Regions from separate parts of the Peribacillus asahii genome, predicted to be linked through region 2. Evidence: riboswitches for the same ligand, from Rfam matches in the RefSeq annotation. Region 2 holds a riboswitch; each other region holds the start of a gene.
The links. Region 2 has a riboswitch for cobalamin ahead of nikA (nickel ABC transporter substrate-binding protein). Riboswitches for the same ligand answer to the same signal wherever they lie in the genome.
Positions count from the first base shown of each region.

Region 1: another riboswitch for cobalamin. It lies ahead of bluB (5,6-dimethylbenzimidazole synthase); the one in region 2 lies ahead of nikA (nickel ABC transporter substrate-binding protein).
Region 3: another riboswitch for cobalamin. It lies ahead of BAOM_RS22965 (ABC transporter substrate-binding protein); the one in region 2 lies ahead of nikA (nickel ABC transporter substrate-binding protein).
Region 4: another riboswitch for cobalamin. It lies ahead of BAOM_RS23050 (energy-coupling factor ABC transporter permease); the one in region 2 lies ahead of nikA (nickel ABC transporter substrate-binding protein).

Region 1 covers NZ_CP026095.1:1,991,501-1,998,725, forward strand. The annotation lists gene BAOM_RS09650 (MFS transporter) at 147-1,370, shown strand; cobalamin riboswitch at 1,433-1,609, shown strand; gene bluB (5,6-dimethylbenzimidazole synthase) at 1,678-2,334, shown strand; partial or broken gene BAOM_RS09660 (DUF421 domain-containing protein) at 2,546-3,248, opposite strand; gene BAOM_RS09665 (3-hydroxyacyl-CoA dehydrogenase) at 3,429-4,193, shown strand; gene BAOM_RS09670 (acyl-CoA dehydrogenase family protein) at 4,230-5,375, shown strand; gene BAOM_RS09675 (thiolase family protein) at 5,397-6,548, shown strand; gene BAOM_RS09680 (fatty acid--CoA ligase) at 6,582-7,225, shown strand, end outside.
Region 2 covers NZ_CP026095.1:3,002,874-3,010,098, forward strand. The annotation lists gene BAOM_RS14700 (GNAT family N-acetyltransferase) at 1-94, shown strand, start outside; gene BAOM_RS14705 (CidA/LrgA family protein) at 255-650, shown strand; gene BAOM_RS14710 (LrgB family protein) at 625-1,308, shown strand; gene nikC (nickel transporter permease) at 1,833-2,684, opposite strand; gene nikB (nickel ABC transporter permease) at 2,666-3,604, opposite strand; gene nikA (nickel ABC transporter substrate-binding protein) at 3,641-5,272, opposite strand; cobalamin riboswitch at 5,431-5,619, opposite strand; partial or broken gene BAOM_RS25575 (hypothetical protein) at 6,075-6,200, opposite strand; cobalamin riboswitch at 6,376-6,557, shown strand; gene BAOM_RS14735 (MFS transporter) at 6,805-7,225, shown strand, end outside.
Region 3 covers NZ_CP026095.1:4,667,364-4,674,588, forward strand. The annotation lists gene cbiB (adenosylcobinamide-phosphate synthase CbiB) at 1-304, opposite strand, end outside; gene BAOM_RS22955 (heme ABC transporter ATP-binding protein) at 301-1,770, opposite strand; gene BAOM_RS22960 (FecCD family ABC transporter permease) at 1,772-2,833, opposite strand; gene BAOM_RS22965 (ABC transporter substrate-binding protein) at 2,799-3,767, opposite strand; cobalamin riboswitch at 3,888-4,061, opposite strand; gene BAOM_RS22970 (cobyric acid synthase) at 4,113-5,636, opposite strand; gene BAOM_RS22975 (cob(I)yrinic acid a,c-diamide adenosyltransferase) at 5,654-6,190, opposite strand; gene BAOM_RS22980 (nitroreductase family protein) at 6,216-6,779, opposite strand; gene cobA (uroporphyrinogen-III C-methyltransferase) at 6,796-7,225, opposite strand, start outside.
Region 4 covers NZ_CP026095.1:4,685,118-4,692,342, forward strand. The annotation lists gene cobJ (precorrin-3B C(17)-methyltransferase) at 1-1,027, opposite strand, end outside; gene BAOM_RS23045 ((2Fe-2S) ferredoxin domain-containing protein) at 1,056-1,430, opposite strand; cobalamin riboswitch at 1,577-1,762, opposite strand; cobalamin riboswitch at 2,023-2,217, shown strand; gene BAOM_RS23050 (energy-coupling factor ABC transporter permease) at 2,475-3,218, shown strand; gene BAOM_RS23055 (energy-coupling factor ABC transporter substrate-binding protein) at 3,220-3,528, shown strand; gene cbiQ (cobalt ECF transporter T component CbiQ) at 3,512-4,300, shown strand; gene BAOM_RS23065 (energy-coupling factor ABC transporter ATP-binding protein) at 4,300-5,130, shown strand; gene BAOM_RS23070 (hypothetical protein) at 5,203-5,382, opposite strand; tRNA gene BAOM_RS23075 (tRNA-Arg) at 5,504-5,577, shown strand; gene BAOM_RS23080 (Ger(x)C family spore germination C-terminal domain-containing protein) at 5,875-6,228, opposite strand; gene BAOM_RS23085 (methyl-accepting chemotaxis protein) at 6,352-7,225, opposite strand, start outside.

The DNA.
Region 1 (7,225 bases), 1.0 Mb from region 2:
AGTCTGTACTTTAAAAAAATCATTGAAGTTGTAGTACATGGTGTACTACGTCTTTTTCCATGGTTTTAGACGACCTTCTATCCAAAAATAACGGATGGGAGGTTTTTTGTTGTCTCCCATAATCATTAATAGAAAAGGGGACTGTTATGTCACAATTATTGAAAAATCGATTTGTTCAAGCGATTTTCCTATCCGCTTTGTTTCTTCAAATAGGCATTTGGGTGAGGAATTTTGCGATTTTGTTATTTATTATGGAAAAAACAAATGGAAATGCTTTTGCTGTTTCCATGATCTCTGTTGCTGAATTTGCTCCGATTTTTATTTTTTCTTTTATTGGCGGGACATTTGCTGATCGTTGGCGGCCAAAAAGAACGATGGTATGGTGTGATATATTAAGTGCTATTTCGGTTTTTGCGGTAGTTCTCACACTAGTGTTTGGTTCTTGGCATATTGTCTTTTTTGCTACATTGATTTCGTCGATTTTATCGCAGTTTTCTCAGCCGTCGGGGATGAAACTATTTAAGATGCATTTAAGCCCGGAATTGCTGCAGTCAGCGATGTCGATTTACCAAACGATTTTTGCTGTCTTTATGGTGCTTGGGCCTGTTCTTGGTACGATGATTTTCCAACAATTTGGAATCGTTGTGTCGATGGTTGTTACAGGAATAGCCTTTCTTCTTTCTGCAGTGATGCTTCTATTCATTCCAGCTGACCATAAAACAGAGGATGAACAAAAAGCTACAACGTTACTTGAAGATATGAAAAGCGGAATTCGTTATGTTCTTGCTAAAAAGGAATTGAAGCTACTTGGAATTTGTTTTATGGCTGCAGGACTTGCAATCGGACTTATTCAACCTTTAGCCGTTTTTCTTGTAACAGAACGATTAGAGTTAGCAAAAGAAAATTTACAATGGCTGTTAATGGTGAATGGAATTGGAATGATATTGGGGGGAGCGGCTTCTGTTATATTCTCTAAATCTCTTCTTCCGCAAAAGCTTTTAGTAATCGGGATGCTAGCCAATGCAATTGGGATGAGTGTGATTGGCTTTTCAACAGACCTTACATTAACTCTTGTCGCTGAATTTGTGAACGGATTTTTCCTCCCATGTATTCAAGTCGGCATTAATACGATGATTTTACAAAACACAAAATCAGAATTTATTGGAAGAGTGAACGGTACGTTAAGTCCGCTTTTCTCTGGAGCGATGGTGTTAACAATGAGTACTGCTGGTATTTTAAAAGAAATGTTTTCAATTATTATGATCTTTGAAGTAGCAGCGATTCTATTTATTATCGGGCTTTTGTTTATTCTACCAATCTATAACATGCAAGCATCAGAGAATGTTGAAGGAATGTTATCAAAAGAGTAAAATCTTGACTTATTATATGAGTCATGGTAATTTAGTTTCGGATAACAATAGTATTAGACATATTATCTAAACGCCATATTGGTGCTTCCATGTGGAAGAGAATAGGGAAATCGGTAAAACGATGCGGAGCCCGCCACTGTAGTTGAGGAGTCGCTGTCATAGCCACCGGATTATTTCCGGGAAGGGACAGACTGACGTTGAATCAGAGCCAGGAGACCTGCCAGTATTGGATGTTCTGAGATTTGGCAAATTCTCAGCCTATTTAGGCTGGGAATTTTTTTATTGTCTAAAAATTGGAGGGATTAGTATGAATAAGTTAAGTGAAGAAGAAAAAAGTGGAGTCTATAAAGCGATTTTTAATCGAAGAGATATTCGGACCTTTTTACAAACACCAATTCCGGATGAAACATTATATAAACTATTAGAAGCGGCTCACAGTGGCCCATCAGTTGGATTTATGCAGCCATGGAATTTTATCATTATTAAAGATGACGAAACAAAGAAAAAGCTAGCTGCGATCGTTGAAAAAGAACGACGCGCACTCGCCATTCATTATGAAGGAACGGACCGCGAGTTAACCTTTTTAGATTTGAAAATTGCCGGAATTCTTGAAGCACCTGTCACAATTTGTGTAACATGTAACCCATTCAGTGCCGGTGACCATGTACTAGGAAGAAACTCGATTCCAGAAACGGATTTAATGTCCACAAGCTGTGCCATCCAAAACATGTGGCTTGCTGCCTATGCAGAAGGACTAGCAATGGGCTGGGTGAGCTTTTATAAAAAAGCTGATGTCAGAACGATTTTGAATATTCCCTATCATGTGGACCCAATCGCCTTACTTTCCGTTGGTTATACGGAAAATTATCCAGATCGACCTTTGCTAGAGATCTACAATTGGGAAAAGCGGCAACAATTGGATGGATTGATTTTTGAGGGGGAGTGGGGAGGTCGCTCTAAATAAGTCAATGACTATGTATTTTGTAAATAGATAAGTGTATTTATAATGATATTCGTTGAAAGTTTAAGAGGGGAATCCTGTTGACTTTGAATAACTATTGCTTTTAAAAAAATTGCGAACCTCCATCAATGTAGTGTATACAGGGGGGTTCGCGAATATCTTTCTTTATAAAACAACCATACCAACTTATCCCCACTACGGCATAGTATCCTCCTTAGTTAGAAGATGAGGATTGAAACTGATAAGTCTGTACAAAAATCCCGTCTCCCTCCAACCATTCAGCGATAAAAACATCTTTATAATCTGAAATATTTTGTGATGAGAGTTGCACCTTTAACCAATGTTCATCAAATCCTAAATCTTTTAGTTCATCCCACAGTACTTCCCCATCACGAATGAGCGTAACAGGAACGTAAACAGGTGTCCCTGAAAGATTGAAATCCTGCAATGTTGTTTTCTTTCTGATACTGTGGTTTTTTTAAAATGCTAATAGAACCGTTCGCCTCTAAATAACAAAAGGCGACTTCTCGAATCGAAAAGGTTTCACTTTGCCGAAGTAAGCTTTGTAACTGATTAATATTCATCCGATTTTTCCTCAACTCTTCTCGGTCAACCACTCTATTTTTAATAAGAGCAGATGGTTTTCCTTCAAAAAGGCCACGAAACCATAAAGATTTTTGTCCAAGATATTCGACTATAAAGAGCAAAATTCCCCATAATACCATGGAGTATATAACATAAAGAATCCCAATTTGATGATCGTATAAGGCGTTGCCTAGTAATTCTCCTAATACTATAGCGGAAATAAAAGTGAAAGGTGTAATTTGATTAATAATTTTCTTGCCAACGAATTTGATGATTATAAAAAGCAGAAAAAATCCCGCAATCAGTTCTATTGTTAAATGCATGATTTTCATGCTATACATACTCCAATCTTTAAACATGATGATAACATTCCTATTTATCTCCAAATCGTAGCTGTTATAATACGAACTTTTTGTAAAAAAAACCATAAAAAGGGTATTGATATATGAATTTTCGAAATAGTCATGCTAATATAAAAGTATATTTCAAATATTTGGGAGAGGGGTACTCGTATGAACATTCAAGATTCAATTGCCATTGTAACGGGTGGAGCTTCTGGTCTTGGGAAGGCGACGGTACAACATATTGTGGAAAATGGCGGAAAGGCCGTCATTCTTGATCTTTTTGAAGAGAATGGTGCGCAACTTGCTAAGCAGTATGGTGAGTCCGTTTTGTTTGTGAAAACCGATGTAACGAAGGAAGAGGACGTTCAAAGAGCTGTCGACCAAGCCGTTCAGCGATTTGGGCAGATTAATACTGTTGTCAATTGTGCGGGGATTGCTATTGCAAAAAAGGTTTTAAGTCGTCGAGGGATTCATGAATTGGAAGCGTTCTCAAAAGTGATTTCTGTTAATTTAATTGGCACGTTTAATGTGATTCGTTTGGCTGCAGAGAAAATGGCTCAAAATGAAGCAAATGAATCAGGAGAAAGAGGGGTTATTATTAACACCGCTTCAGTTGCTGCTTTTGAGGGCCAAATTGGACAAGTTGCATACAGTGCTTCAAAAGGTGGAGTCGCTGGGATGACGCTTCCGCTTGCCCGTGAATTTGCTTCAAATGGCATTCGTGTCGTATCGATTGCGCCAGGCTTATTCCACACACCGATGGTTGACGCGTTACCGGAAGAAGCGATGATTGCTTTAGGAAAAACGGTACCATTCCCATCTCGTCTTGGTTATCCAGAAGAATATGCGAAATTAGCAGAAAGCATTATAACGAATCCGATGCTGAATGGGGAAACGATTCGTTTAGATGGCGCGATTCGCATGCAGCCGTAGACAAAATGATGATGTTGCCTAGAGGAGGACTGACAGTTGAAGCATCCATATTTAACAGATGATCATGTTATTTTTCGACAATCATTGCGTAAGTTTTTAGAAAAAGAGGCTGTTCCTTTTTATGAACAATGGGAAGAAGATCGAATCATTCCACGTTCATTTTGGAAAAAGCTTGGGGAACAAGGATTTTTAGCTCCAGATTTACCAGAAGAGTATGGTGGTTCAGATGTGGATTGGGGCTTTTCTGTTGTGGTCAATGAAGAGCTTGAACGAGTTGGTTCGAGTTTAATTGGCGTAGGTTTGCATAACGATATCGTCGTTCCGTATATTTCTGCTTATGGAACTAGAGCACAAAAATCGCGTTGGCTGCCAAAATGTACGACAGGAGAATGTATTACTGCGATTGCGATGACGGAACCGGGAGCAGGATCGGATCTTGCTAGTATTAAAACAACAGCTGTCTTAGATGGCAATCATTATATTGTGAACGGGCAAAAAACATTTATTACAAATGGAATTCATGCAGATTTAGTGATTGTCGCTTGTAAAACCGATCCAAACGCAGTTCCTAAGCATAAAGGGGTTAGCTTATTAGCGATTGAAAGGGATACGCCAGGTTTTTCAAGAGGCAGAAAATTAAACAAAGTTGGTCTACATAGTCAAGATACAGCAGAGTTGATCTTCGAAGATTGTCGTGTGCCAAAAGAAAATTTAATTGGTGTAGAAGGCAAAGGTTTTACTTATTTAATGGAGAAATTGCAACAAGAGCGGCTTGTTGTTGCAATTTGTGCGCAAGCAGCATCAGAGGATATGCTTCAAGAGACGATTGAATATGTGAAAAGTCGCGAAGCGTTTGGAAAGTCCATTAGCAAGTTTCAAAATACCCAATTTAAAATTGCTGAAATGGCAACAGAAATTAAAATGGGAAGAGCCTTTCTCGACCAATTAATCGCAAAGCATATCGCTGGTGAACATGTAGTAACCGAGGTATCTATGGCTAAATGGAAATTAACAGAGATGGCTCGAAACATTTCAACTGCCTGTATGCAGCTTCACGGTGGATATGGATATATGGAAGAATACAAGATTGCTAGACGCTATCGAGATATTCCTGTAGCCAGTATCTATGCCGGTACAAATGAAATTATGAAAACAATCATTGCCAAAAATCTAGGGTTGTAACCGTTTAGAGGGGGAAGTAGGATGCGCGAAGTGGTCATTGTTGAAGGAGTACGTACACCAGTTGGAAGAAGAAATGGGGTTTTTAGAGATATTCGTCCAGATGATTTAGCTGCAGAAGTGTTGAAGAAGTTAGTGGAGAAGACAGGCATTGATGCAGCGATAATCGATGATGTCATTCTCGGTTGTGTCTCACAAGCAGGAGAGCAAGCGGGTGATATTGCGCGCGTTGCTTCGTTAATTGCGGGATATCCGATTGAAGTTCCAGGTGTAACGCTGGACCGCCAATGTGGATCTAGTCAACAAGCTGTTCACTTTGCCGCTCAAGCGATTCTTGCCGGCGATATGGATGTAATAGTTGCAGGCGGAGTAGAAAATATGTCGCGCGTACCAATCGGTTCGAACTACCAAGGTACTAAAACAAGTCAAAAATATTTAGACAAGTATGAAGTGATTCATCAAGGGCTTTCTGCGGAGCGGATTGCTGAGAAATGGGGAATCACTCGTGAAGAATGTGACCAATTATCTGTAGAAAGTCATGAGCGCGCTCTTCGTGCACAACGTGAAGGATATTTTGAACGAGAAATCATCCCGATTGTTGGAAGTGATAAAGAAGGAAATCTAACCGAAGTGAGGGAAGATTCCGGTCCACGACCAGGAACGACGCTTGAAGTGTTAGCCGGGTTAAAAACGGTGTTTAAAGAAGATGGTGTTATTCATGCGGGAAATTCAAGCCAAATTAGTGATGGTGCAGCTGCGTTACTTTTAATGGAACGAAAGAAAGCAGAGGAGCTTGGCCTAAAGCCTCGTTTTAAAGTACACACTCGCGTTGTTGTTGGTTCAGATCCAACCCTGATGTTAACGGGTCCGATTCCAGCAACTCAGAAAGTATTAGAGAAATCAGGACTTTCCATAGACGATATCGATGTGTTTGAAGTGAATGAAGCATTTGCGCCCGTTGTGTTAGCTTGGTTAAAAGAAACAGGAGCTGATCCGAAAAAAGTGAATCCAAATGGTGGGGCGATTGCGCTCGGTCATCCGCTTGGAGGCAGCGGTGCTCGTTTAATGGTGACGCTTATGCATGAACTAGAACGTACAGGTGGAAGATATGGGCTGCAAACAATGTGTGAAGGCCACGGTATGGCAAATGCAACGATTATTGAAAGACTAGATTGATCATTTATTTATATTGAAGGAGGGAAAAAGGATATGTCCAAAACGATTAGCGAGATTTTCGAAAAGACAGTAAACACATTCCCTAACAAAGAAGCACTATACGATGTCAGAAGAAATAGACGCTTCACCTTCAAAGAATGGAACAATCAAGTAGATGCCTTGGCCAGAGCTTTAAAGAAGGAAGGAGTTAAAAAGGGAGATCGGGTGTCAACGTATCTTTATAATAATGAAGAGTTAGCAACCGCTTTCTTTGCTTGTGCTAAAATTGGAGCGGTATTTAATCCAATTAATTTTCGTCTAATGGCTGAGGAAGTTGCTTGCATTCTACAAGATGCCGAGCCAAAAGTAGTCTTATTTGAACAATCGTTAGAATCGGTTGTTTCTGCATTAGAAGAGCGTTTTCCAACAATAGCATTTTGGTATATTGACGAAGATACTCCATCTTATGCAGCCAATTATCATGAAAAATTATCATCAGCCCCTAATCTAGTGCTAGATGAAACAGTAACAGAAGACGATTGGTATGCGATTATGTATACGAGTGGAACGACCGGAAGGTCAAAAGGAGTTGTTCATCTTCATAAAGAGATGGTTATCCAAAGCGATATTTTATCAAAGGCACAAAAGTTAGACAGTGATGATGTAGGCTTAATTACAGCTCCAATGTTTCATTGTGC
Region 2 (7,225 bases):
TTTATTCGATCTTTTCGAAATTCCAAAAGATTTATACACGCTGCATATCCTTCGACAAAATGATGACAATGATCAACATCTTATGGAGGCATAGTGCACTTAAATCCCTTTACCATTTGTGTAAAGGGATTTATTTATTGACTGAAAAGTTAATCTTTTCTGATTATTACTCTATTCATCATAATGATATTTTCGTATAATAAACACATCACTTGAACATTTTTCCAAAAAAATCGAAAGGATTTGTTTCAATTATGATGAAAAAAGGATTTCTTTTTATCATTCAACTGATAGTGCTTATTACCATTTGTAAAATTGGTTACTTATGCACAGATTTCTTCCATTTACCCATTCCTGGAAACGTTATTGGGATACTCTTATTATTTATCCTGCTTCAAACAAATGTCATAAAGCTGGAATGGGTGGATTTCACAGCTAGCTTCTTTGTCAAGCATCTCGCTTTTTTCTTTATCCCGATTGCCGTTAGCTTAATGACATTAGGTGCTTTATTCTTCCGCTATGGATGGGCTTTAGCACTTGTTCTGGGCATCAGTCTAATCGTTGGTTTTATCGTCTCTGCATTAACCGTACAAAAGCTTGCACAGAAAGGAGAAGTCAAACAGCATGGAAACGTTCATCACCATCTATAGCATCAGCATCACCATTATTGCGTACATATTAGCAAAGAAAATATATATGAAATATCCATCACCTCTGACAACACCTGTTTTTTTATGTACGGTTGCTATCATATCAACCTTACTTATCAGCAACTTACATTTCGAAGACTATGTAGTAGCGAAAGACATCATCACATATTTTCTCGGACCCGCAACAGTCGCTTTAGCTGTACCACTTTATAAAAATCGTGCGATTGTCGCAAAATATGCCATTCCAGCGATTAGTGGCATTATTCTTGGCTTGGCCGTCACTTTATGTATCGCCATCACCATTGCTAAACTTTTCTCTTTCGGTTTAAACCTGATTCAAGCACTCGCTGTAAAATCAGTTACGGTCCCAATTGCCGTTGAGATTATGTCGTTATATGAAGGGGACGCAAATTTAGCGGCCGCCTTTGTACTTATAACAGGCATTCTTGGTACAATGATTGCTCCTTGGATTATGGATAAGTGCCATATCACAATGCCTTTTGCTCGCGGGATTGCATACGGAACAATTGCCCACGGTCTTGGTACTGCTCACGCTGCCCAAGAAAGTGAATTCACCGGAGCAGTAGCTGGAGTCGCGATGGCAATTGCTGGTATTATAATCGCTCTCTGTTTCCCTGTGTTTTATTCTTTTTTATAAAGTGAAACTTGTATCAGTGGGGGCTTTAAGCGTAGGATACACATCACCTATACAAACAGGTTCGAACCTCAGTGAGCCGAACCTGTTTGTATAGGAAATTACGTCATACCAGCATTTAAAAGGCTATTTTGTCTGTTATAAATTTCTTTGAATACGTTTTTGACTACGATTGATAAAAAATACGTTATCGGAGGCAAGGGGATACAGACCTTAAAATTTTTTAGTTCTAATCATATCATTATTCATGTTATTGTAAGTGCTGAATATTACCAATAAAAGTAATTCCAACATTGAGCAGAGTTCCCTTATTTTCGAAATTAAATTACAATTGATAACTTTAATAATCCTCTTTATTATCTTTTAAACTTAAGTAGATAAGATTAGAGCCCCGTGTCCGGGGGGCGAAATAACAGTCAAAGTATTGATTTAATAAGGTTTTACAAGTTCAATATGACAACCACGGGGTGTTGATACGACTACATTCAAATTTTTTACGGTTAAAAGAGGAGAAGCCATCTTCCCTTCTATTCCTTTTTTAGGTCTAGAGCATCCCTTAAGGCCTCCCCAAACAAGTTAAAAGCAATCACAACGATGAAGATCATCATCCCCGGGTACAGCATCAATGAAGGATTATTTCTAAAAAATGGCTTACTATCATTAATCATCATTCCCCATTCTGCCTCCGGCGGCTGTATGCCCAGGCCTAGAAAGGATAGGCCAGAAATAGATAAAATAACTCCCCCTATGTCCATAAAGACTAATACAATAACTTGAGAGATAATGGTAGGTAAAATATGTTTAATGACAATAATGAGCCTTGGTGTCCCGCATATTTTAGCTGCTAAGACAAAGTTTTGCTTCTTTACACTAAGAACCATCCCTCGAATAACACGAGCATAAAAAACCCATTGAACGAGCACCATGGCCAAAATCAAATTACTAAGACTCGTTCCTAGGACTCCAATTAAAGCTAAGGATAGAAGAAAGCTTGGGAATGCCATGAGAGTATCACATAGTCTCATGAAGAAATAATCAACCTTACCGCCTCTAAAACCCGCATAAATACCAAGCGGGATACTTATCATCATCGTTAATCCCATGACAAGGAATGCTGTTCCCAATGAGATTTGTGTTCCATAGATTAATCGAGACAATATACATCTCCCTAAATGATCAGTACCTAATGGAAACTGGGAGGAAGGTCCTTGCAGTTTCTGCGTAATATCAATCAAGTTCGGATCATTAGGAGCAAAAAAAGGAGCAAAAAGAGCCAATACCATCATGAATAAAATAATCATGCTGCTAATCATCATGAGCTTATGTAATAACAGCTTTCGTTTCACGTCTTGTAACACTCTTATTTCTCCCCTTCCCATCGTATACGGGGATCCAGGAAAGAATACATAATATCCACAAGAAGATTACAGACCACAAAAATCACGCTCATAAATAATACACACCCCTGAATCATTGGATAATCTTGATTTAGAATAGATGTGACAAATAATTGTCCCATGCCAGGCCAAGCAAAAATTGTTTCAACAATTACCGCTCCGCCTAGCATGTTCCCTAAACTCATCCCAAGTCCAGTTATCACAGGCAATAAGGACTTTTTTAAAACATGCCTGCTAACGATTAACCTTTGACGCAAGCCTCTTGCTCTAGCATACATAACAAATGGCTCATTCAAGTTTTCCAGCATACTAGCCCGAAGCAATCGCATATACGTACCTATATAACCAAAAGCAAGCGTTAAGGAGGGAAGCACTAGATGAGCCAAAGTTCCCCTCCCCAATACAGGAAATAAATCTAATTTCACAGATAATAAATAGATCAAAAGAAATCCAAACCAAAAGGAAGGCATAGAGACACTTACAAAGGCAACTATTCTACTAAACTGATCAACAAATTTCCCCTTGTAAATAGCCGAAATTATTCCTATAGGTAGACTAATAACAACAATAAAGATAAGCGAAGCACCTGTTAATTGAATCGTTGGAAATAAATGCAACAATATCTCGTCCCATACAGCATTTTTGGATACATAGGACATTCCTAAATCCAATTGCAACACTTTCCCCAACCATTCTAAATACTGGATATATAATGGCTCATTTAATCCAAGCTCAACTCGAAGGGCTGTTACGGCCTCATCCGTAGGTGGAATATTAGACATCCTTAAGTAGGCTACTGCTGGATCTCCAGGAATTAAATAAATCAGGATAAAAGTGATGAATGAGATTCCTAATACTATTGGAATTAAACTTGTGAGACGCTTAACAATAAACCAACCCATGTAGTACTCCTTAAGTTGTTTTTAATTATACTCAATTTATTTAACATCAATTGAAGTTAAAGGCACCTCAACTTCTTGAGGTAAAAAATCTACCCCGCTAATATTTTTATGATACACGGCTACATTAGACTGATAAGATATTGGTAAGTAAACAGCTTGTTCATGCAAGGTCGTTAAAATATCTGTATATAACATTTTTCTCTCTTTTTCGTCTGTAGTTAATAATACTTTCTTAATTTTTTGATCTAGTTCCTTCTTTTTAGGTAACCCTAGTAAAGCAGTGTAATCTGGACTTCCATTTTCCGAATCTGTCGTAATAGCAGCTAAATAAGAATGCGGGTCAAACGGTACAGCCCATGTTGATGTAAATAATAAATCATACTTACCTTCAAATGCGGTTGTCCAAAAAGTATTTGTTTCCTGACTAATCAATTTAATATCTATCCCTAGTTTTCTAAAATCACCTTGAACAAATTCTGCGATTGACTTTTGAATGTTGTCTGTACTATTAAATAGAAGTTCCAGTTGCAACTCTTTTCCGTCTTTTTCTCTAAATGGTTTCCCTTCTACCTTTTTCCATCCAGCCTCATCCAATAACTGTTCTGCTTTTGCGGCATCATATTCATAAGGATCTACATTAATCTTTGTGTAATCCAAAACAGGTGGAAATAAAGTATCAGCCTTTTCTTCCATACCATAAAAAATATTATCGATAACAGCCTGTTTATTAAAAGCATGGTTGAGAGCTAACCGAACTTTACGATCTTTAGTAGCTTCGTTATTTGTGTTAAAAAGCAGCGTTCTTGTAGCTGTAGGTTCTGACAATTTGGTTTCATATTTTCCAGAATTCTTCAAGAATTGGAATGAATCTTGGCTGATGACGCCGTTACCAAAAATAAAATCAAGTTCCTTTTTCTCAAAAGCTAATACTCTAGACTCGCCGTCCGTAATAACTTTAACAACTACCTTATCTACTTTAGGTTTAGTATCCCAATACTGTTCGTTTCTTTCGAATACAGCAAACTCATTTTTCTTATATTCGGTCAATACCCATGGACCAGTACCAATCGGCGACTTGAGTCCGTCCTTAAATGTATTTTGACTGTCAGGAAAAGCAGCTTCGCCCACAAATCTCAAAGGTCTGACATAAGTTAGTTCTTGAAGAGTCGGATAATACGAGTTATTTAAAGTAAGTTTAAATGTATATTCATCGACTACTTCTGTACTTTTAATTTGATTAATTAATTCCACCCATTCATGTTGTTTACGATTATCTAAAACCGTATCAAAGTTTTTCTTAACGATTTCAGCATTAAATGGCGAACCATCAGAAAATTGAACATCTTTTCTCAAATGGAATACATATTCTTTTCCATCTTTCGATATATCCCAGCTCTCTGCTAACCAAGGCTGAATTTCTCCACCTTCACCGTAATAAACAAGAGGTTCGTATACCATAGCCTGGGAAAAAAATTCATTTGGAAAATAAGTATGTGGATTTAAGTCACCAATATCTCCCGGCCAAGAAAAAGTAACAACTTTTGTTTTTTCTTTATCTGACGCATTTTCTTGATCTTTTGTTGTGTTGCTGCAACCAGCAACAAAGATTGTGAACATTACTAGTAGTCCAACAAATGAACGAAATAAATTAGATCTTTTTAAAAGCATATTTTCTCACCTTCAATTACAAATTTTAATTATTCGATAAAATATAAACTACAAAAAAAGCATTCCTAACCAGAATTTATCAGGTCAGAAATGCCTATAGCTTCAGAACAAGTTCGTCTTCATAGCACTCTAATACCTCCCTATCTCCCGTAGGTTTAACAGCATTTCTAGAACGGGCAGGTCTTCTGACTTAGGTTCATCATCTCTATGCGCCTTCCCGGATATTATCCAGTGGCTCTTATACATAGGACTCCCCTTTACAGCGGCGGGACCGTGCCGGATTTTGCACCGGCTTCCCATTTAAGTATTCGCAATTAAACGAATACACCCATTCCAATACCATATGAAATTTTTCTTTATCTTCATAATGAAATATAAAGCTTATCTAGCTTGAACATGATTAAGTGAAAATCATTTGTAAACTATTATATTTTATTAGTTTCAACCTTAAGTAATTTTTGATAAATTCAGCCACTAACCCTATCTATAAACGAAATACAGTAAATAAGAAAGAAATTACACATGTTCTCTCAAAATGGAAATATTCACTTCATGGAAATGAAATCAAAAAAAGTTTACCTATCACAAATTATATTCGTTATTGCAAATTTATGCTATATCAAATTATGATCCTGATGTTTTTTGGAATGAAACATAATACATAAGAACTGTTAGTAGCATTACAGTGATAATAGATAAAAAAAGGCAACTTCACCTAAAGGCGAAATTTGCCCAAAATCAAAAAGAATCCATCCATCACCTTGTTCGAATTAGCTTCTTTAAAGGAGACTGGAATGCGAACTTAGTTAATCACATTCAAAACTTCTTGCTTGTAACGCTCCCTCAAGATCTTAGCGATATCGACCATTCTCTTAAGAGCAGCAAATGTTTCATCTATTTTTCTTGTTTTAAGACCGCAATCAGGATTACCCACAGAATAACTAGTAAGAAACTTTTGATTACACTAGATATTTTAGTCAGTTTTTTCAGAAGTAATGTCTAGATCGCCAAGCTATAGCGCGGTAAGTGGAAATATTGGTGTTAAAGGAACAACTAGAAAACCTTGACACATATGTGAAGTGTGATATAGCACTCCATAATCGAATATTATGTAATGCTGGTGCCAGATTGTTTAATCTGGCTTAAAAGGGAAACCGGTGAAAGTCCGGTACTGTCCCGCAACTGTAAATGAGAGCTACCTACAAATAACCACTGTCGAATGACGGGAAGGTGTAGTTTAGTGATAATCATAAGTCAGGAGACCTGCCAGTGATTTACAACATCGAAAAAACCTACGGAGGATAGGGAGATGTTAGAACACTTGCATGACTTGTACAAATATGTACTTTTACATAGAATCGTTTTCACAGCTACTACCTTGTGTAGGAGCTGTTTTTTATTGCATGGGGATGTGAAGAAATAGAGAGGAGAATCGATAATAGTGAAGCAAAAATTCAATAAGAGGAACTATACAAGTATCAGGGGAAATAGGTGAGGAGCAGCCGTTGAACGTAAAACCTATAAGCTTCAAAATGATCCAGCTCTATTTGCTATCGATGCTATTCTTTACAGCTAATTCCGTATTGACTGTAATTTTCCCTCTACAGGCAGAGCATTATGGCTTTAAAACCTCTGAGATTGGAATCATGATGGGGCTCTACATGTTTGTTTGTATGTTCTTACGCCCATTTGCTGGACAAATGATTGCTAAATATGGTGTTAAAAAAGTGATGTGGACGTTACTCATTGTTCATGCACTAGCACTAGTATTGTATGTCTGGTTAGAAGTGGATAGCTTGTATGCTGTTCGATCACTCCAAGGTGTGGTCACAGCCTTCTTCTCTATGTCGATGCAAATCGGGATTACAGATATTTTACGAGATAAGGATCGTGGACAAGGGATGGCCATGTATTCACTTTCTACGGTGCTACCAGGATTGTACGGACCTGCAC
Region 3 (7,225 bases), 1.7 Mb from region 2:
GACGAAGACTTTTTTGAGCAATCGTTGTAAAAATTAAAATCGCTTCCACAATGATTCCTGCAATCATATGTAATTGATAAGCCAAATAGGTAATCGCAACCGTTAATCCAAATGCTAGCAGCAAAACAATCACTAGCATGACCATGCCTTTTTGTTTCTTATAATGACCTGTATTTAACTTTTGATCTAATCGGCTAATAAGCGTCCCTATCCATTTGACTGGATGCGGCCACTTAGGAGGATCCCCAATCAATACATCGAGGAAAAACGCCAATGTAATAGCATATAGATGAGTTAGTATCATGTTCGCTTCACCCGCTCATTTCTTTCAATTGCTTCAACCGTACAATCGTATACACCTCGACTAATCAGCTTTCCGAGCGGCGTAATTGTACCCGCATATTGAAGCCTCTCTCCTCGCTGTGTAGCGGCGATTAATATACTATCTGTTGATGTTCCTGTTGCCCAGGTATTTGTAACTGGATCTTTCACGCCAAGTTCATGTAAGGCTTTTACTTTCGCTTCTGTTGCCGTGACAATGCTATGAATGAATGCTTCTTCAGCTACGTGACCGTTGATAAATATCCACGTATTAATCGTTCCTGGCCTTGGCGCATCTGAATGTTGATCAGCAAGCGAAGCATCAACTGCGTTCCCGACTCCCGCCGTCACAACGACAAAGATTGAGAAGTTTTCTCCCTGTAAAAACCGATAAGACACCGCTTCTAAAAAAACAGCTGTCATCATGCCAACTGTTTCACTCGGTTCAAATCCATAACTTCGTAAATAATCCGTCATTTCTTCTACATGATTCTCACAACTATATGTATGAGACACATGACGATTCACAAATGCCTGATGCCATCCAGTTCCAGAACCTGTCACTCCTGAAGACATCGTCCGCAATGGAATCGGGGCATGTAATTGAATCATTTCATCTGAAACCTTTAAATATTCCCCATTAATCACACATGATTCTTTCTCTGAATCATGCTGATCGGGGACAATAAACATTTGCGGTCTTGGAATCGCTGGATGTGGATGCTTTTCAATCTCTGTTCGATATACTTGCTGAATTCGTTCTTGCTTTAGCACCTCATTTGGAATGTCGTTTACCCTTACTTGGCCTTTTTCAAGCAGCATTAAACGAGCACAATATAAACCAGCTAAATTTAAATCATGAAAAATAGCAATGACCGTTAGCTCATACTCCATCGCCATCTTTTTCATTAAATCGAGCAGCCCTTTTTGATAGGAAAGATCGAGATGATTCGTTGGTTCATCTAGAAATAAAATTTCTGGTTCTTGAGCAAGTGCTTGGGCTAACAATACACGTTGTCGTTCTCCCCCAGATAACTGTTCAAACTGATAATCGCTAAAATCGGCTACCCCTGTCTGTTCCATTACTTTCTGAACAACGGCTTCATCTTCGTCTGACCATGAATGAAATAGACCTTTTTGATGGGCATATCGACCGAGTGAAACGGTTTCTTTCACCGTATAAGAAAACGCAAGCGAAGAATGCTGTGGTAAAACGGCAATCACTTGTGCTAATTGCTTTGCTGAATATTCCTTTAGACTTTTGCCTTTAATTTTAATTGTACCGGCTTCATAAGCTAACACGCCGCTTAACATGCTTAGGAGTGTTGTTTTTCCGCTTCCATTTGGGCCGAGTATTCCAAACAACTCCCCTTTATTTACCGTAAAAGAAACCGAATCTAAGACAGGGTGATTATAATACCCACCCGATAACCCCGTTACTTCAAGCATCTTATCTCTCCCCTTGCCTTCTTCTTTTTAGTAAAATTAAAGCAAATGCCGGCGCACCAATTAAAGACGTAATAACGCCAATTGGCAATTCAGATGGTGATATAACCATCCTTGCGACTAAATCAGCTAATATTAAAAAACCACTGCCGATGAGTAACGATAACGGCAATAAATGTTTATGATCCGGTCCCCAAATTTGCCGAATAATATGAGGAATAACGAGACCAACAAAGCCAATCGTCCCTGATACAGCAACAGCAGCTCCGGTTAAAACAGAACCTGCTATTAAAATAGTTAACTTCCGTCTTTGTACATTCACACCTAAATGCTTCGCCCGATTTTCCCCAAATGTCATGGCATTTAGTTCCTGAGTATTCATCATTAAAATCAGTGAACCGATAACGAAAAACGGCAGGATAATTACAATATAGTTCCAACCGCGCATCGACACACTCCCCATGAGCCAGCCGATAATTTGACGTAATTCCTCACCTGTTAACGCAATCATGAGCGAAATGAACGCACTTAAAAATGAACTAAAAATAATCCCTGTTAAAATAATCGTTTCAACCTTCATCGATCGATCCATTTTTTTAGCAAAAAGAAGTACACAAAAAATCGTGACGACCGAAAAGATTACGCTCAATATCGGAAGTGTAAAGCTACCTAAAACAGGTATAGAAAGTCCAAGAAAAATCGTCGCAACGGCTCCAACAGATGCGCCTGAAGAGACCCCTAATGTATATGGATCGGCAAGCGGGTTGCGCAACAAACCTTGAAAGGCAGCTCCCGCAATAGCGAGAGATGCCCCTACTAAGCCCGCTAACAACACACGCGGCAAGCGAATATTCATGACAATATTCGTAAACATCGTATCTGGTTGTGCTGCAATGGGTAAATGAAATACTTCCTTACCTAATATCTGAAATAATGTGAGAAAAGGAACCGAAACTGAACCAATTGAAATCCCTACCATCATCGAGAATAGTAGAAAACTAACGGCAATAATATAAGCTAAAGGTTTATTATTAGTTAAAGATTTCCGGATAGATTGCTTCAGCAAGTTCCTCTACTCCCTCTACTAAACGTGGGCCAGAACGAGTAACTAAATCAGAATGCACATCATAGATCTGTTCCTGTTTAATCGCTGTAACATCTTCCCACCCGTTGCGGCTTTTCACTTGAGCAACTGGGTCTTCTGTGTAGTATCCATAAGTCGTAACGATTACATCTGGATTAGCAGCAATCATTGATTCTTCATCAATTTTAGCCCAGCCTTCAAGATCTCCTGCTACATTATCTGCTCCAATGATTTGCAGCATTTCATTCATAAATGTATTTTTACCCGGAGAGTAAATTTCAGGTGCTGGCGACACTTCAATCAACACTTTCTTACGGTCCTGCTCTGTCACAGCCTTCGCTTTTTCTTCAATCTCCTTTAAATCTTCCTGCATATCTTGAACAAGTTCTTCTGCTGCTTCGTTTTCACCTGTTGCTTGACCAATCATTTCAATGGATTCATAGACCTGTTCAAAGTTTTGTGAATCATTAACGACTAGTACTGGAATACCTACTTCTTTTAATTGTTTAATTCCTTCGCTTCCATTATGAGCATTAGAGGCATGAGCCAGCACTAAATCCGGCTCCATTGCAATTACCTTCTCCGTATTCATCTCCATGCCGCCGATTTTCTCAATCTTCTCTACTTCTTTTGGATAATTATCGTTATCTGAAACACCGACAACATTGTCACCTGCCCCTAGTTCAAAAACAATTTCTGTGTTGCTCGGAATAAGGGAAACAATTTTTTTCGGCTCTTTTTCAATTGTCACTTCTTCACCTGCAGCATCCTTAATTGTCACCGGAAAAGCTTGAGTAGCAGTTGGTTCATTCCCTTTAGAAGTTGAAGCATTTTCTTCTTTAGAAGAATCACCACATCCTGCCATAAGACCTACCGAAAGTACTAACACAGCTGACAAACTAGATAATTTTTTCATGCTTATCCCCCATTTTTCTTTTTTGAACATAGAAAAAACACCTCCTACAGGATCAGAGGTGTTTGCATGGCTATATGTATAAATGGATATCCGCCATACACTTCCCTATCCGCGTAGGTGCATAAGTGTTCGAATATGGCAGGTCTCCTGGCTTTTAGAAACCGTTTACAACACCTTCCCATAAATATACAGTGGCATTCGTTGCAAACTTCTAATAACAGTGGCGGGACCGCGTTGGATTTTCACCAACTTCCCTTTTAAGTCAATGTAGACACCTTATCCGTTTCATATGTATAGTTCATTATGCTTGATTATACACTAAAGACGGGTAAGAGATAATCTTTTTTATGATTTGAAGGAAAATTCAGGATTTATTAACTGATACACACGTTCCATATCCATATGTTGCTTTACATGATTCGCAAGCAAATTATAGGCTTCTTCTCGTCTCTCAGCATCCGATTTAACCGTTTCCTGTACTTCCGGCAACCCTTTTTGTTTACGAATTTGATTAACTAGCTCTCTCGTAAACTGACGATTATGGAACACGCCATGAAAATATGTACCGATGACAAGCCCATCACTCGATACGGCGCCATCCTCGCGGCCATCTTCTAATAATAAAAAAGGACTTGCTTTGGCAGCATCAATTTTTGTTCTTCCAAGGTGAATTTCAAAACCTGAAAGTGTCATCTCACCTAATCCGATTGCTTGAACAAGACGACCTGTCATTTGCTTTGTTTTCTTTTCTTTATTAAAAACGGTCTTCACTGGAAGCAAAGAAAGGCCAATCGCACTTTCACCACTGCCTTCTACTGCATCAGGATCTAGTAGTTCACATCCTAGCATTTGAAAACCGCCACATATACCAATAACTCGCTTTCCTTTTGCATGAAGTTCACAAATGGCCCGGTCAAATCCTTCCTCTTTCAACCACGCTAAGTCACCGATTGTATTTTTCGTACCCGGAATAATTAATAGATCTGGTTCGCCAAGCTCTTTTAATGAACTAACGAGGCGCACACCAACATCCGGTTCATCAAAAAGTGGATCCACATCCGTAAAGTTAGAAATACGCGGCAGACGAATCATCGCTACATCGATAGCAAATTCATTTTGCTTTGGTTTTTTAAAACGTAATGAAGAAAGGGCAAGGGAATCTTCTGCTTCAATATTGACATCAATATATGGAACAACACCGAGGACTGGGATGCCTGTTTCCTGTTCAACCCAACGGATTCCGTCATCCAGCAGTTCACGCATACCACGGAATTTATTAATAATAATGCCTTTAACACGCTTTCTTTCCGCTTCATCTAAGAGTGCCAGCGTTCCGACAATAGAAGCAAATACGCCTCCGCGGTCGATATCAGCAACTAAAATAACCGCTGCATCTGCCAAATGAGCCATTCGCATATTAGCAATATCTCGATCTTTCAAATTAATTTCTGCTGGACTGCCTGCCCCTTCCAAAACGATTACATCATAGGATTGTTGCAGCTTACGAACGGATTGTTCCACGATTGGCATCGCTTCTTGGACAAAGTTGTTACGATAGCTTCTTGCATCCATATCTAAAAAGTGTCTACCATGAACAATCACTTCTGACACCATATCTTGCTTTGGTTTTAATAAAATAGGGTTCATATCGGTTGTCGCCACGACACGTGCTGCTTCCGCTTGAACGCCTTGCGCTCGTCCAATCTCACCGCCATCTGATGTCACGAATGAATTCAGCGCCATGTTTTGTGATTTAAAGGGCACAACGCGTAATCCATCATTAGAAAAAATTCGGCAGAAGGCTGTACAAATGACACTTTTCCCTACATCAGAGGATGTCCCTTGAATCATAATTGCTTTTGCAGTCATAAACATACCTCGCTTCTTTAAAATTCTAATCCTTTTACAGCAGGAATTCCGTTTTCATAGTAATGTTTCGTCGCATCGATTGTAGACACAAGATCAGCAAGCTCGATTAATTCGTTCGCTGCACTTCTCCCTGTTACAACGAGATGCATATGAGAGGGGCGGTTACGAATCGCTTCCACCACTTCTGCAAGCGGTAGGACATCATCGATTGGAAATGTAGAAATCGCTAATGCATTGTTTAGTTCATCTAATACAAGCAAATCTATTTCAGGATTTTGTAGTGCTTCTTTCGCTTTTACCCAAGCCTGCTTTAGGGCTGCCCGATGTTCTTCTGGTGTTTTCGTCCATGTAAACCCGATGCCCAATTGCTCCATTTCGACACCTAACTTCCGAAGTGCCAATGCCTCGCCATATGTGCGTTCTGGCGATTTAATAAACTGCAAGTATTTCACGTTCATTCCTCGACCAATTGCCCGAAGCGTCACACCAAGTGAGGCCGTTGTTTTTCCTTTTCCCTCACCTGTATAAATCAAAAATAATCCTTGGCGTGCCATCTCAATCTCCTCTTTTCCTCATGATTTAGAGCCAAACGGTTTTTTCGGTATAAGGAGTTCGTTTCGTCGCTGGCACTTCTTGATCGGCTTTTGGATACCCAATAAAAATTGTCCCTACTACCTTTTGATTTTCCGGCGATCCAATAAACTGATGCATTCTTTCGTCATGAACAAGACCGACTCCTCTTGTACGCCAAACAAACCCGAGACCAAGCTCTCCAGCTGCAAGCCACATCGATTGAATCGCACAACATACTGCGAATACATTATCGTGAGAAGCATCCGAATCATCCGGAATCTGATCTGCCGTTACAACAATGACGACCGGTGTCGATGTTACAACTTTTAGTGAACTTTCTACTAAATGAGGCTTAGTCGGAAAACGTTCTTGCAAGTATTCTTGTGCTAATGCTTCATAACGCTTTTTTGCTTCATCTTTAATCACATAAAAATTCCAAGGCTCACGCAGACGATCATTCGGTGCATATGTCGCAGCTTCTAATAACTGTTGAATTTTTTCCTCTTCAACTGGAATGTCCTCATAATTACGAATCGCACGCCGCTCTTTCAGTGCTTGAATAATCGACAAGTTATATCTCTCCTTTTTAAGGTGTAACCGTTTCTGTTTCTAGTATTTTTTCGTACCATTTAATTTTGTCACGTAATTGAACAACCTCACCGACAAGAACCATCGCTGGGTTTTGAATATTCTCTTGTATGACTAAATCACGAATCGTTTCGAGGTTTCCAGTAACCGTTCTTTGTTTGTCGGTCGTTCCCCATTCAATAACAGCAACAGGTGTTTGAGCGGATCTTCCATGATCAATTAATTGTTTACAAATATACGCTAAGTTGCCAACACCCATATAAAAGGCCACTGTATCAATGCCTGTTGCAAGCGCTGACCAATTCAGATGGTCTTGGCCTTTACTATCACGACCGTGCCCTGTTACAATCGCAAAGCTTGATGCATGCTCACGATGTGTGACAGGAATCCCCGCATAGGCAGGAGCCGCAATGCCTGCTGTTATACCA
Region 4 (7,225 bases), 1.7 Mb from region 2:
CTAGTTCAAATATGGATTCTATATTTTGTTGAACGAACGATGAAGTTGTTGGCTTAACCACACTTTGACCAGATACTCTCGATAAAGCTTCCAACGCTACCTCGTAAGAAGTGCTCGTACTCTTCTTCTCAGGCGCTTTCGTCAGCAACCCAACAGCAGCTTCTCCGTAAGAGCCTTGCGTAAGTCCTGTTTCTTGATCCATCGCCCATGGCTCTGCTTCTTTTTTCAAGCGTTGATGCGGTTTTAACGGCTGCTTTTCTGAACCCAATGTATACTTTCTTTGATAGCCACGAGGCGTAATGATTTTATTGTCATATAAGAATGTCGATGAATTCCCAATTACAACAGTTGTCAGCATTCCAATATCATGATTCAACATTTCTGCTAAATTCGTAATGGTAATCTCCTGACGCTCGCGATACGCACTTTTCACTAGCCCTACCGGCGTATCTGGCGAACGATATTTCAGTAAAATCCGCTGTGTTTCAACAATTTGTCTTGTTCGACGACCACTACGCGGATTATAAAGCGCAATAACAAAATCCGCCTGTGCCGCTGCTTCAACTCGTTTCGCGATCAGCTCCCACGGTGTTAAGTGGTCACTCAAACTAATCGTACAAGAGTCATGCATAACGGGTGCCCCAAGTAATGATGCACAGGAATTAATCGCTGAAATCCCAGGAATAATTTCAATTTCAACACCTGTTGCTTCTTTCCATCCCTTTTCAATTAAGACCTCATACACAAGGCCCGCCATTCCATAGACTCCTGCATCACCGCTTGAAATAACGGCTACTTTCTTGCCGTTTTCCGCTTGTTTTACCGCTTCTTGTGCACGCGATACTTCTTCTGTCATTCCTGTACTAATAATCGCTTGATCAGTTAATAAATCTTGAATCAATTCCACGTATGTTTTGTAACCGATAATGAAATCACTTTCTTGAAGTGCTTCCACAGCTCGCGTTGTAATATGTTTAAAGTCCCCTGGACCAAATCCAACAACAAACAGTTTCCCTTTTTGTGCCATACAAATATCCCCCTTCGTAATCCGTAATCTAGGATTCTACTTTTTTCTTTGAAATCCCTACAATAGCAGCTGCTGCTGGATTAGGTGACATTTCTCCATTCACAAATTCATATACTTTGTGTGTTTCAAGACTAGGTTCATGCATATCCCGAACAATTTGGCGGCCAATTTCAGGCGAATCAACTCGATACCAATTACCCTCTGGATAGGCAATAACGATACAAGCATCTTTGCATCGTCCATTGCAACGAGTTCGTGTCGTATGAATCTCTTCATCCAATCCTAGTAAACTAATTTCATCACGAACGGCTTGTGTCACTTCTTCGCCACCTTTTCTCATACAACTACTTCCGTTACAGATCAGTAGATGAGACTTTGTACCTTTTAAATTCCAAGTTGTCATATGTTTCCTCCTATTAGGCAGAAGAGAATAAAAAAAACCTTAACTCTCTTGAGTTAAGGTTTTTAAAAAGCTAAAAAATAACATGTACTAGCATAAACATGCCGCTCCATATATTTGACAGCCTCTACCCTTCCCTCCGAAAAGTATTACTTTTTCACTTAAAAGCAGGTTTCCTGGCTTACGCTTCTCTTTATTCTTGTCCCTTCCCGGTTTGCACCAGTGGTATTGACAATTTCATCAGCGTTACAGTAGCGGGGGCTGCATCGGATTCTCACCGATTTCCCTATTATCCCTAGCATGACACTTTGGGCACTTTTAAATTTATATTCAATTGTTTTATAACAATATTCTCTCAATTCGTAAAACTGTACCTATCATATACCATCTTTTTAAAATTTTAAATAGATAATTACAACTTACATATAAATCTAGCCTGTACAGGGAAAATAGTTCAGCAAATATTCTCCGCTTTTTGTTCCATTTTTTCTAAAAAAATCAATATTTTTCTATATTTCATTTTTGAAATACAATCATTAAAAAAATTTTTATAGAAGAAGCAATTCTCTCATGGTACACTATGCTAGAAATCTTAAAACTTTATAAACTTTACGGTGCTAAATTTTGATATTTGGCTTAAAAGGGAAGTCGGTGCAAGTCCGGCGCGGTCCCGCCACTGTAATGGGGAGCATCATTACTTACGTAAGAACCACTGTCTACTCTAAGATGGGAAGGTTGTAATGATGTCGTGATCCAGAGCCAGGAGACCTGCCATAAAGAGTAAAACTGTTTCAACCTACGAGGATGGGGATACGGATATATAGCTAGTCAGTGTTTTTTAATCACAGTCCTGCTACTATTCAGTTATGCACTTCTTTCAAGGATGAAAGAAGTGCTTTTTTGTTTTGTACATAATTTTACAAAGCTCAGACGCACTCTCACGTTCTTCAGGGATAACAAATGAGGAGGTGATGGCAGCGGCAAAAAAGTACGTAAAACGCTGCCGATTGTTTTTCTAGAATAGCAAAGATTAAAAAGGAGACCTGTATGAAAACATTGAATTGGAAAGTTCTTTATTTTATCGCATTATTGCTTTTCGTTCCTAATAAAGCCTCCGCTATGCATATTATGGAGGGATTCCTCCCTATTGAATGGGCAATCTTCTGGTGGGCGGTTACCCTCCCATTTTTAATTCTTGGTTTCCGTTCGATTCGTAAAAGCATCAAAGAAAACCCTGAAACAAAAATGATGCTTGGTTTGTCAGGGGCTTTTGCCTTTGTTCTATCCGCACTGAAAATTCCATCCGTTACCGGAAGCTGTTCTCACCCTACTGGAGTTGGCTTAGGTACGGTGCTGTTTGGACCATTTGCAATGAGTATCGTCGGATCAATCGTCTTATTATTTCAAGCTTTATTACTTGCTCATGGAGGATTAACAACGCTTGGAGCGAACGCTTTTTCCATGGCCGTTGTTGGACCGATTATCGCCTATCTTGTATATAAAGGCGCAACAAAAGCTGGCTGGTCTTTTTCCGTGGCTGTTTTCTTAGCAGCAGCACTTGGCGATTTAGGAACATACATCATGACGTCTGTTCAACTTGCTTTAGCATTCCCTTCTGAAGTTGGCGGTTTCATGGCTTCTTTCACTAAATTCGCTGGAATCTTTGCGTTAACACAAATTCCATTAGCAATCAGTGAAGGTCTATTAACTGTTATTGTTATGAACTTCTTAAAAAAATATAATGTAAGCGAATTGAAAGCACTGCGCGTTCTAACGAAGGAGGCCCGTTAAGATGAAAAAAAATCTATTACTGCTCGGATTAGTAGTCATCCTAGCGATTTTCCCTCTGTTTATTCAAAAAGGAGCTGAGTTTGGCGGAGCTGATGGCGAAGCAGAAGAAGCCATTGGCGAAATCAATTCAAGCTATGAACCTTGGTTCTCTAACATCTGGGAGCCGCCAAGCGGGGAAATTGAAAGCTTATTATTCGTTCTTCAAGCAGCAATTGGAGCTGGATTCATCGGCTACTTTATAGGGTATGCAAGAGGAAAACATAAATCAAAAAAAACAGAAAGCCCATCTAAACATGTTGTTAATCGATAAATATGCGTATTTCAATCGTCTAAAGCATATTCACCCCGTAGAGAAGATGACATTCGCGCTATTCCTTCTCCTGTTTGCTTTAACTGTCAAAGACACGATTGTTTCACTCATCACCTTCACTGTGACGAGTGCTTTTATCATTTTGGGGGCAAAAATCCCGCCTCGTTATTATATTAAATTGCTGCTTCTTCCAGGGTTCTTCCTTTTATCAGGAATATTCACGATTCTTATTTCGTTTGCTAGTGTTGAAACGGTGACTCCTGACACACTATGGTCTGCGGAGTTAGGTAATTGGAAAGTATTCATCACAGAAAACAATATTGAAATAGCAATGAATCTTATTTTTGTTGTATTGAGCAGTATAAGCTGTTTATACTTTTTAACGTTAACAACACCCGTTAATGCGATTCTTCAAGTGCTGCGTAAACTAAAGGTACCGCAATTACTCATTGAAATAATAGAAATTACGTATCGCTTTATTTTCGTGTTTTTAGAAACGGCCATACATATTTATCAAGCTCAAAATTCTAGACTTGGCTATATGACAACGAAAAAATGGCTGCATTCGCTTGGGTTATTAATTTCTTCTTTGTTTATTAACGTTTTTAAACGAGCGAAAGAGCTGACAATCGCAATGGATTCACGTGGATACACAGAGGACATTATGTATATAGACGACAACTATCAGTACTCAGCTGTAAATTGGCTAATTATTACGACCATTATCGCTAGTATCGTGGCGGTCTATCTATTATTTGGAGGGACTTTATAATGGACGAGCTTTTTTTCAAAATTGACCAGCTCACCCATCGTTATGTCGATGGTACAACAGCGTTAAAAAATCTTTCTCTCTCCGTTAAAAAAGGGAAGAAAATTGCCCTATTAGGAAACAACGGAGCCGGTAAATCCACTTTATTTCAACATTTAAACGGAATCTTGCAGCCCACAACAGGCTCCATTTTATTCAAGGGAGAACAGGTGCAGTATAATCGAAAGTTCTTGATGACATTAAGAAAGCAAGTAGGTATTGTCTTCCAGGACCCCGATTCACAGCTGTTTTCTGGAAATGTACGACAAGATATTTCGTTTGGCCCAATGAATTTAGGCTGGTCGCAGGAAAAAGTACACAAGCAAGTAGAATGGGCAATGGAGCAAACAGAAGTAACCGCTCTGCAAGATCGCCCCATTCATTTTTTAAGCTTAGGACAAAAAAAACGTGTCGCTATTGCCGGGGTATTAGCGATGAATCCGGAAGTTTTCATTTTAGACGAACCTTCCGCAGGCTTAGATGCCTATTATTCAAAGCAAATCATGCACATTCTCCGCGATATTCATCAAGAGGATAAAACGATTATTCTTTCCACTCATGATGTTCACTTTGCTTATGAATGGGCAGATGAAATCATCGTCATGAGCGATGGTGAAATTTTGTATCACGGTGACCCTGTAACCGTTTTTCATAACGAAGCATTACTGAATCAAGCTCATTTAGAAAAACCGTGGGTATTTGAAACGGCACAACAATTGCTGACAAAACAGCTGCTTCGGGATGAAGGACCGATGCCCCGCAGCAAAGAAGAATTGTTCCAGTTACTGAAATGAAGAGACTGCTTTAACAGTCTCTTTTTCTTTGGAATGAAGAATCTTCTTACATAGAGAAAAAACCTTACCTATCTACCAAATCCATTTAATCAAGCCTCGGATTCCCCACCACACTAATCGGAACGGCAACAAAAGCAATTCTGGAACAGAAAATAACACTTCAATTAAAATATCCCACCAAGAGCTTTCGTTCGATTTCTTTTTAGCTGCTCGCTTCTGCTTATATTCTTCCTTTCGCTCTCGAAATGTCACTTCAACCATCCTATTCAATATTTAATTTCCATTATTATAATCTATCTTTACAATTGGAGCAGTCGTTCAATTGATAATTTTTCACCTTAGGAATATAATGAATACATTGACTCTTTTATATGTCCCAGTAGCTCAGCAGGATAGAGCGACAGCCTCCTAAGCTGTAGGTCGTAGGTTCGATTCCTATCTGGGACGCTTATACAGACATTGAACCCCCTTATTAAATAAGGGGGTTTCTTCTATCATAAGGCTCCGTTAATAAATAGTGTGGATTTATACGGTTTTTGGCTCATTCGTGTGAAACAGGAAAATGCTTGTTACCTAAAAAGTCCTCAGGATTGCAATATTATAAATGGGCATATTAAGGCAAGAAGAATTAGAATAATAATAGCAATCCCTCCTATTTTCTCTTCCTTAAAAACTTTAATACAATGAACACTTGTATATATAACCACCAAAAAACTTAGAAAATAAATGATAAACTTTAACATACTAATCAGCGACCTCCGAAAATCTCGTACTTCTTATTAGGTTTCCAAATTCAATTTTCTCTAAGTCCACTTCAATATTAATATGGGCGTATGGGTAAATGTTTTTACTCCAATTAGCCTTTTCATACTCTTTTATCGTTTTGAAGTACTTTCTTACGTATAAAGACCAATAGAAAGGTTCTTCCTTATATTCATTCTGTGTTTTCTTTACAAAATCTTCAAATTTTCTCTTTGCATCACTTTCTATTGCCTTTTTTAACAATTCCCTATTCTTTTTATTAGAAGAATAGTCAATTAGGCTTGGTACTGCTAATATTTCTAATTGAAATGGAACCTTTACATTTATTTCCGTAATTTAGCATGATTCCTCATTGCTAAAGCAAAAGAACCTAAAAAAACAGCCCAAACCTTTCATTCATAAGGTTTGGGCTGCTTTGATCCTGGGTTTCCATATAAACATATGTCTCACAAAGATGATTTATATCTTGAATTTTTTAATTTCATTATAAAGATGATGAGACATGTCCTCTAAATCACTTGCTAATTGATTTAATTGCTCCATCGAAGCGGCTGTCTGTTCAATTGATGCAGATACTTCTTCTGTACCCGCCGCTGTTTCTTGACTAATGGAAATTAGTTGTTCGGAGTTTTCCATGGTCTTTTCTAATTGAACAATCATGTCTCGTAAAGAACTAGTCATATGCGTAAATTTACTAAACGTTTCTTGAATCATTGTTGCAATCGAATAAAAGGCTTCTTCTGTTTCAACTACTGCTTTTCCTTGATGTTGAATTTGTGTATTTGTTAAACCAATTAAATGTACAGTATGAGATGTATCAGCCTGCATAGTACTAATAATATTTGTAACTTCTTTTGTCGACTGATCGGTCTGCTCTGCTAATTTTCTCACTTCATCGGCTACAACAGCAAAGCCTCTGCCATGTTCCCCTGCCCGAGCAGCTTCAATGGCTGCATTTAAGGCCAATAAATTTGTCTGACTAGCAATATTCGTAATTGTATTAATAATTTTGCTAATTTCATGGGAACGAGCATCCAATGAATGAACAGCTTGGCTCATCGTATCGGCATTTTTTGTTGTTTCCTCAAACTGCTGCTTCATTTCAAGTACCGTCTGTCTTCCACTTTCCGACACTTCGATCATCATTTTCGAATCAACGGCTACCTTCTGTGCATATTGATCAATTGATGTAATATGCCGTGTAACACGTTGAATAGCCCCTTCATTCACCTGAATAATCTCCGTTTGATTCGTTGCTCCTGAAGCAATTTCCTCCATTGTTACCGCTACTTCATTAGAAGCTGCGCTGGTTTCCTCTGCACTTGTGGAAAGA